2 regions of the Ruegeria sp. AI2 genome follow, and region 2 is predicted to be linked to the other one. Evidence: riboswitches for the same ligand, from Rfam matches in the RefSeq annotation. Region 2 holds a riboswitch; the other holds the start of a gene.
The links. A riboswitch is a leader RNA that binds a small molecule or an ion and turns the genes downstream of it on or off. The one in region 2 is predicted to bind cobalamin.
Positions count from the first base shown of each region.

Region 1: another riboswitch for cobalamin. It lies ahead of ACR0LL_RS15950 (CbtB domain-containing protein); the one in region 2 lies ahead of ACR0LL_RS20230 (DUF4198 domain-containing protein).

Region 1 covers NZ_JBQFYB010000010.1:51,883-56,093, forward strand. Annotated here, with positions in the region: gene ACR0LL_RS15940 (hypothetical protein) at 171-674, opposite strand; gene ACR0LL_RS15945 (CbtA family protein) at 739-1,437, opposite strand; gene ACR0LL_RS15950 (CbtB domain-containing protein) at 1,442-1,612, opposite strand; cobalamin riboswitch at 1,647-1,862, opposite strand; gene ACR0LL_RS15955 (DUF1636 family protein) at 2,044-2,379, opposite strand; gene ACR0LL_RS15960 (transglutaminase-like cysteine peptidase) at 3,525-4,148, opposite strand.
Region 2 covers NZ_JBQFYB010000023.1:14,943-19,153, forward strand. Annotated here, with positions in the region: gene ACR0LL_RS20220 (cobalt ABC transporter permease) at 1-234, opposite strand, end outside; gene cbiM (cobalt transporter CbiM) at 231-842, opposite strand; gene ACR0LL_RS20230 (DUF4198 domain-containing protein) at 849-1,634, opposite strand; cobalamin riboswitch at 1,767-1,965, opposite strand; gene ACR0LL_RS20235 (ROK family transcriptional regulator) at 2,087-3,292, opposite strand; gene ACR0LL_RS20240 (substrate-binding domain-containing protein) at 3,515-4,211, shown strand, end outside.

The sequences.
Region 1 (4,211 bases), on a different contig from region 2:
GTTTTCGGTTTCCGACGATGCAAGCCAAAGGAACAAGACGGGAATTCGGCGCGGCTTTGCAACAGCTTATCTGTCCTTGGATACAGAGCGGCAAAAACCCGCGCGCACGCTGTACTTGCCGCTTAGACCCGCTGAATCCGCGTAGTTGTCTTCTCAGCCAGGAATGTCAATCAGGAGTCATCGCCGTCAGGCTGCACGGTCACTTTGGCCTCCACGGGCACACCCTCAACCATCAGAGGGCTGTGGCTGTTGCCATTGAGAGAAACTTTTACTTCAACATCGCCATCGGGGAGCGACGGAAGGTGTAACCAATTGGCATAAAGGCGGCCCAGCTTTTCGCCGTTGATATAAACATGCGCGTGACCTTCGCCTGGAACGTCAGCCGTGGAGGCATTTTCCGGAGCAAAGCGAAAGTTCTGCGGTGTCACACGCAGATTCCAGCCCGCCATAGGATCCTTAATCATCTGGATCGCCACACTGGGGGCGTCGCTGTCGGCAGGCAGATTAGTGGCAGCGGAGTGGTCGTGCGCTGCCATCTCCATGTTGCCGCCGTGTTGGGCCGGGTCAGTATGGTCATGGCTCTCAAAGGTGCTACCGCTGCTGGCGGCAATCACAAAGCCAGCACCGCCGCCAAAGACAAGTCCGATGGCAAAGAGAGCAAGAGAACGGGACATCTTGTCATCCTCAATAAAAAAAACCCGCCGGTGTAACCAGCGGGGTAGCAATGGAGGAGCGCGATCAGACTGCAGCGCCTGCGCGCTTGCCTTCTGTCTGCCAGAAGTGGCCGGTGAAACTGCCTAAGAGTGCCCAGGCGGCCATGCCGATGCCGAAGGCCCGGGCAGCAAAAAGCGCCCCGATCTCGGTCGGAACCGGCCCAGAGAAACTCTCAGGCTCAGGGGCCCCGATAATATGCGGTACCATTAGCAGCACGGCCGCAATCAGGTAGCTTACCAGGTTACCTCCAAAGGCAATCAGCCACATGGCTACGCCGGCTGCGGCAACGGTGACCGTCCACCAGATCTGACGCACTCCCACATCTGCTGCCGCTACGCCGGGAACTTCTGGAGCCAGTGACAAGCCAGGAGCAAAGTGGAAGGCGACAAAGCCCGCAAGACCCCAAAGCAGGCCGGTGCGGCCGTTGATCTCATGCCCCTGACGTTCGGCTACTGACATCAGCGCCGCCAGGACTAGCGCATAGCCGGTGTAGGTAAGCATGGTGAAGATAATGCTGAGACCATCGCGCATCGGCTCGGCGAACATGCCGGGCAGGTCGGGATGCGCAGTTACGGGATCAGCGCCAAAATGCACCAGGTCGCCGCCCTCATAGAGCTCGGCGTGAAGTAGCACTGGCTGCACGAAATACAACTGCAGAAGGGCGGCAATCAGCCCCGCTGCTGCACCAGCGAACAAGCCGCTGGTCAGAATACGACTGAACATTGTTTTAGTGGCAGGGGAAGCCAGTTGCGTGGCGCACATCATGAGCCGCGTCATGCAGGCCAGAAGCCTGAACATGGCCAGTCACGGTAATGATCCCTAGACCCAGAACCACGGCGAATACTGCAGGCAGAAAGGATGCGCCAGCGGCGGATGCCTTGATCGTTTTTGTCGTCATTTTAATCCTCCTCGCCGTCACACCCGACGGCATATGTTGTGTCCATCCTACGGCCGGTCTCCTGACTCGCAGGTCACAGCAGACTTCCCCCTTCCCAGCGCCATTACGCCAGTGGTATTGGAAGGCCGCTCGCCGCTCACAGTCGCGGGGGCGGTCAAGGCTTCAGTGCGGTAGTTTGGTGCACCGTCCTCATTCCCGTTTCAGTCCCAGTGCGTAGGCACCTTTGGACACCGTAGAAGCCTTTATTGTTCCATAGTGCTTTGTTCCGTCAAGTACGAAAGCGACATCATAGTATTCTGCAGCGGTCAATCTTAGGTAATGGCAGGCTTGGTTTAGATTTTAGCCGTTCAGTGCAGAAGGCTAAGTCGAAAAACACAAACTGTAAGCTGAAAACTCGACACCGGAGCTTTGGTCGGCAAGTTGCATGTTGGCTATCTTTTTTGTGCCGGTATACGTGCAATCGCCTTGAAACGTAGCTTACCTAGCTTCCTGGCGTCAGCGAAGTCGCCGTCAGTACTGTCCTCATACATCCGCATGAAGATCATTATGTCCGGAAGATCGACAACCGTAACCTCACCGAAAAGATAGGCGGTCTTGCCGCTTTGTCGCACCGCCAACGTCTGTGGTCGGTGACAACCGGACATGCAATCCACTTGCTGCAACTCGGCTTGCACCCCCGATGCCTCCAGCGTTGCGGCTAATTGATCATAAAGGGTGGAATCCGCGTCGCGGCAGGTTCTGCAAAGCGTGAGGTTAGGTAGGCACATGCGTCAGGCTGATCCTTGATCGAGAACTTCCATCTGAGATTTCATATTTGCTGGTCGGTTGTTAGCTCAGTTTCAATACGTGTTTTGACTCTAAGTCTGGAAAAGAGTCCATACTCAGGCAGGAAGGACACATGAGCCCTAGCCCTCGAAAACTTTGCAAATACACCGAGTGCGAGACGGGGATTTGGCAGGGCGAAGAAGCAACCATCAGACGAAAAAATTTTTAAGTTTCTACGTGAGACTGAGCTGAAGCAGGTGGTAGGCGATGAAGTGGAAACAGCTCACGCGAAACATCTTTGTTCTTCAATAATCTGAAACAGCATTGCCTCCGGGATCGGCTCGCCATGACACGCCTATTTTCAGGTCCGCGCGCACCGCGCCTCCCAAGGCGAATTCCGAGACGCGACAGGTTCTTGTTGCGCGTAACTAGGTTCGTTCTATCGTCAATTACAGTCTAGATCCGGGACATATAGCGGGGTTCGTGCTTGATGGTTACCTTTCGGTTACCACGACCGATCATGGGACTGAATGCGTAGCGACAACCGACGACATTCAAAAGGAAGTACGCTGATGCGAAACGCCTCGGCATTAACAACTTTTCTGTCTGCGTCACTACAACCGAGGATCGCCCATGCCGCCATCGGTTCTCGCCGCAACCCGGTGTGATGGGTGTTGTGATAACGGCATATCTCCGGGTGCAGCCAGTCTTCGAACTCCTCCAATGTCATCGACGCAGTGCCGGAGCCGTCGCATTTCCCCTTATCCTTGGGGGATAATTGCGTTCTTCCCTAAAGTAGATGAACGGCCTCCATGGTCGTCCTAATCAGGCGTTCGATATCTTCGCCGTAACGCGCTCGACCCGGTGGCCTTTACTTGACGGAGATACTCCAATCTGAGCGGGTCAAATGGAAGGTTTCGCTGCGGAAACGCGCCCATTGTCTACGTGTATGGCTTGCGGAATCCCAACAGTAGGCCAATACGACACCTCCGAGATATCTGGCGCGCGGATCGAATTCGTTCACACGCAATGGTGCAAACACAAGCAGATGGACGAGTCGGACTGAGCATCGAAACTCAACTATGCGCCCAGAACAATGCAGGTCGTGACATCAATTGCGAGAGGCAACCAATGTCTACCCAATGGTTTAGCCGCTAGAAACCTGTACCCAACGATCAGGGTGAATCGGGTCCTGTATTCGTAGGAAAAGATACCTTGTTTCCTTCCACGTTTTGATCCTGTTGGTAACATTGTCCAGAACCAAATCGCCTTCACTCGAGCGATAGACTAGAACAGCATGGCCATTGCGATTGGTGTCCAAGACGGTCGCGATTAGTAGCTTCGTAGGATCCACACCGTTCTGCACAAGTTCAAACTTCTTTTGCAAAGCGAAGTCTTCGCAATCTCCTGACCCTTGCGTCGGCAGTGTCCAGTATTCCTTTGTCCCGTATTGGCTTTGATCCGAAACGGCACGGATTCTCCGATTGACGCGCGTGTTGATCGTTTTAACGATCTGATTTTCTTGTGCCACGGACAGACCAGAACTACGAGCGCTCGCGCACGCCCAAGAGTAATCTTTGCATAGTGTTTTGGCACCGGATGGCGCTTCAATCTTTCTGTCAAGACCGATCGAGGGAAGCTCAGAGGCTTGTAATGTAGCGGCAGACACAAAAAAGCTGCATATAAAACAGATCATTGGGAGATAACCCAGCAGGTTTTTCGATAACATTCTCTGAACTAACGTGGGATTTGTCATATCTGCCTTCTCCATGCTCGTTCCTCGAAGGTATCCAAACTTCCGGGGCCAATGTATTTTATTCCAAGCCTTCATGTG
Region 2 (4,211 bases):
CGGCGCGTTTGGCGTGTAGATAAAGAACCCGTCTGCATCTGTTACGATACGGCCCAGCTCGGATCCATCCGGGCCGTTGACGATGACCTCGGCCCCGCTTGCCATGTCGCCGTTGGAAAAGCCGATTTCGCCTTCGATGGCGTCACCGGATTCAAACACTCCGGCTATGACCTTATGCGCCAAGGCAGGTACGGGTGCGCAGCACAGCGCCAGAATGATCGCCAGGTACCTCACGCGGCCGCTCCTTTGACAAACAGCTCGGGCTTGACCTTGCGCGCCAGCAAAACCGCGAACCCGGTCAGGATCGCCTCGATCGCCATGACAGGAATATGTGCAAAGAAAACAAGCTTGGCCGCTGGCAGGAATGCATCCCCGGACAGGGCCAGTGAAAACGCAACCATGCCGGTTGTAGCGGCGATGGCAAAGGCACCACCGACCCCGCCCCATATCGCACCATGCAGAGGTGAGCCATGGGCGATCAGGCGGCCAAAGATCAGTCCGGCCAAAACCGCGGGCAACGCGATGTTCAGGGTGTTTATCCCCAATACCGTCAACCCGCCAAAGCCAAAGAAGACGGCCTGCAGCAAAAGCCCGACGAACAGGGCCGGGAATGCGGCCCAGCCCAACAAAAGCCCGGCCATTCCGTTGAGGATCAGATGCACTGACGAAGGGCCAATCGGCACATGGATCAGCGATGCCACGAAAAAGCTGGCAGACAGCACCCCCGCAGTGGGGATGCGATCAAGATCCAGCGACCTGAGGCCCATGGCAATCCCACCCGCAGCAGCGACGGCTCCGCCGATCACGACAGGGTTGGACAAGGCTCCGTCAACGATGTGCATCTACGGTTACTCCAAATCCCAGGCGCGGATCCAGATGACCGCGTCCTGGCTGAGTTCTTTGCCGTTGTGTTTGGTCACGGGACCGGCGCCGAGCGCCGCAAATCCCCAATATCCGGCTTTTGGAACGCCAAACGTGAAATACCCGTTATCATCCGAAGTTGCGACCAATGCACCACCCGGCATCGGCGAGACCGACGGGGCCGAGGCGGCCGCGCTTTCCATGTCCGGTTCTGCGGCCATGTACTCGATCTCGATCTCGGCACCCGCAACCGGTTGGCCTTCGGCCATAACCCGACCTGTAAACGTCGAACCCGCGATGATGTTGGTTGGTTTGTTGAGCGGGATGATCTCAACCGGCAGGCCCACCGGGTTCATCCAGTCGGTCGGCAGTTCATTGCGGTTCAGGAATGCCTTGGCGATCTGCTGGATATAGATATCCTCAGATCCCTCATAATAGGGCTGGGGAACTGTCACCAGCACATAGTCGCCCGACCGTTTGACGGGAACATAACCTTTGAATGCCGCGCCTTCGTTTTCGCCACCGGTGAAACGTACGGGTTCCAGGGTATCCAGCAGATCGGTTTTCTGACCGTTGTGGATCACGTAGAATTCCTGCGGCTTGTCCAGATCCATGACATGCCCGTTCGAGAACGGATGCCAAAAGATCAGCTTGACCGGAACATTCCCCGGTGCGTCGATCATGGTGTCAGCGGTGTATTCCAGCAGGAAATGCGCATTTGCCATCGCTGGAAGCGCTATCGCCACAGCGGCTGCGGAAAGCAGCTTGGTCATCAATAGTCGTCCTTGTCCCATCGCACCAACCCCGGTACGAGATGCGTTTTGACTGCGGGGATGTCCAAGCTAAGCTGCTTTTTCAAGCATCCTGCTCCGACGCACATCCCGTCGCCGATTAGGAGTGCCCTTGTCAAAGGCACATGTCCGGCAGGTATCCTGACTTGCGGGTCAAAGCGTTGGGCTGGCCTTCCCGGATTAACACCAGTGGCACTTCAGCCCTGCTCGCCGCTTACAGTTGCGGGTGCAGTTGCGGAATTGGGCCAAAGCCCGCACCGCATTCCCTATTGATTCCAGAGCACGCCCCGGAACCGGACATGCCGAGCGGCTTGCCAGACTTCTTCGGCATCCGTCAACGATCAATTGCGCTGGCTGTCAAAAAGTTTAGCGGGCAATGCCCTATTTCCGGCGGATCCGCTTTGGATAACGGTCAGGGTTTTTCGGGAATGAACCTACCCTTCGAGCAGGTATCTTTCCGACAATGGCAAACTGGCCGCGCCCAATGAGCGGGCATCCGGGCCTGCCGTCCCCACCTGCACCAAGGGCCGTTCAAGCCCGGTCAGGTTCATGTCAGATAGTTTGACCTCGACCAATTCCACCAGCCGCGCCTTGATGCCTGCGGGCATCCAGCCATCAATCTTGACAGATTCGAAGTCGATCAGGCTGCAAGACGAGACGATGGCATGTGCGATCCCGTGCGCCGCCTGTTTCAACCAGTTCTCAAGGTGGGTTTCCGGTATGTCCCAATGCTGTGTCGTTTCCCAGATTGAGCCGGCTGTTTCGGCATTCCCACCAACTGCGCGCCCCAGCACATAAAGACTGGCGACATCTATCAATGGTTTCACTCCGCCTGCGTCGTCCGGCACAGGCAATGGACCAAGCGCACCGGCATTTCCCCGCCCTGAAAAGATGGAGCCGTTCAGAACCACCCCGCCTCCGATGAAGAAGCCCACATAAAAATACAGGAAATCTCGTGGGCCTTCCGCAGGGCCAAACACCAGCTCGGCACCGCAGGCGGCCGTTGCGTCGTTTTGCAGGAATACCGGCAAGTCATAGCTTGCGGCCAGCGCGCCTTTCAGGTCCGCGTCACGCCACGGATCCATTTTCTCCTGCGGAACCTGCAATGTCTGCGCCCAGTCCCAAAGGTAGAACGGCATCGCAATCCCAAGACCCGCGATCCGGCTGCGCGCCTCGGGCGACAGTGACGCCATCACTTTGTCGAGGCTTTCCTTGGAAAAGCTCAATGTCGCCTCGGGCGTCGGAAAATCGTAGGTCCGCCGCTCACGGTGCCTGACATTGCCAAGAAAATCCGTCAGCACCAATTCGGTACTGCGCCGCCCGACTTTGAGCCCAAAGAAATAAGCGCCATCCGGGTTCAGGCACATGGGAACCGAGGGCTGCCCGACTTTTCCCCGGATCGGTTCGCCCCGCAGAAGCAGCCCATCGGTTTCCAACTGGCGCATGATGACCGAGACCGTCTGCGCCGACAGCCCGGTCATCCGCGCGATTTCAGATTTTGCGAGGGCCTGATGGCGCCGGACCAGTGACAGGACAAGCCGTTCATTTCGGGCCCGCATTCCACTTTGGTTGGTGCCGCGCATATCTGGCTCGCGTACGCCAGTGGTATTGTCCAAAGAGTTCATTGCAGACACGGCCATCCCCTTCATGACGACAATGTTGAAACCCTTCCTTTCTGTCAATAATAAATAAGAGTGATTTATTTATTGACTCGAAATTCGAATCTTGTGATGGTTTTCACGTTCGATCGGGCCGGTTTTCGCCCGGTCAAACGTATGCCCTGACGGGCATTGGGAAAACTGGGAGGACTACCGATGAAACTTGCGAAACTTGCAGGCGCCACGGCGCTGGCGGTTTCGGCCATGGCAAGCAGTGCAATGGCCGAAGGTGAAACCGTTTGCCTGATCACCAAGACGGATACCAACCCTTTCTTTGTTAAAATGAGAGAGGGTGCGACCGCTAAAGCCGAAGAGCTTGGCATGACGCTGAAGGCCTTTGCCGGCAAAGTCGACGGCGACCACGAAACTCAGGTTCAGGCCATCGAAACCTGCATTCTGGATGGCGCAAAGGGTATCCTGCTGACCGCGTCGGATACGTCGTCCATCGTTCCGGCGGTGCAGCAGGCCCGCGATGCCGGGCTGCTGGTGATTGCGCTGGACACCCCGCTTGAGCCTATCGACTCGGCCGACGCGACCTTTGCCACGGACAACTTCCTTGCGGGGCTTCTGATCGGACAATGGGCAAAGGCCACGTTGGGTGATGCGGCGAATGACGCCAAAATCGCCACGTTGGACCTTGCGGTCAGCCAGCCCACTGTGGATGTGCTTCGCAATCAGGGGTTCTTGCAGGGGTTCGGTGTTGATCTGGCCGATCCGAACGTGATCGGCGATGAAGACGATCCGCGTCTTGTTGGCAGCGATGTCACCGCTGGCAACGAAGAAGGCGGCCGCCGCGCGATGGAGAACCTGCTGGCCAAAGATCCGATGATCAATGTGGTGCATACCATCAACGAACCGGCGGCAGCGGGCGCTTACGAGGCGCTCAAGGCTATCGGACGCG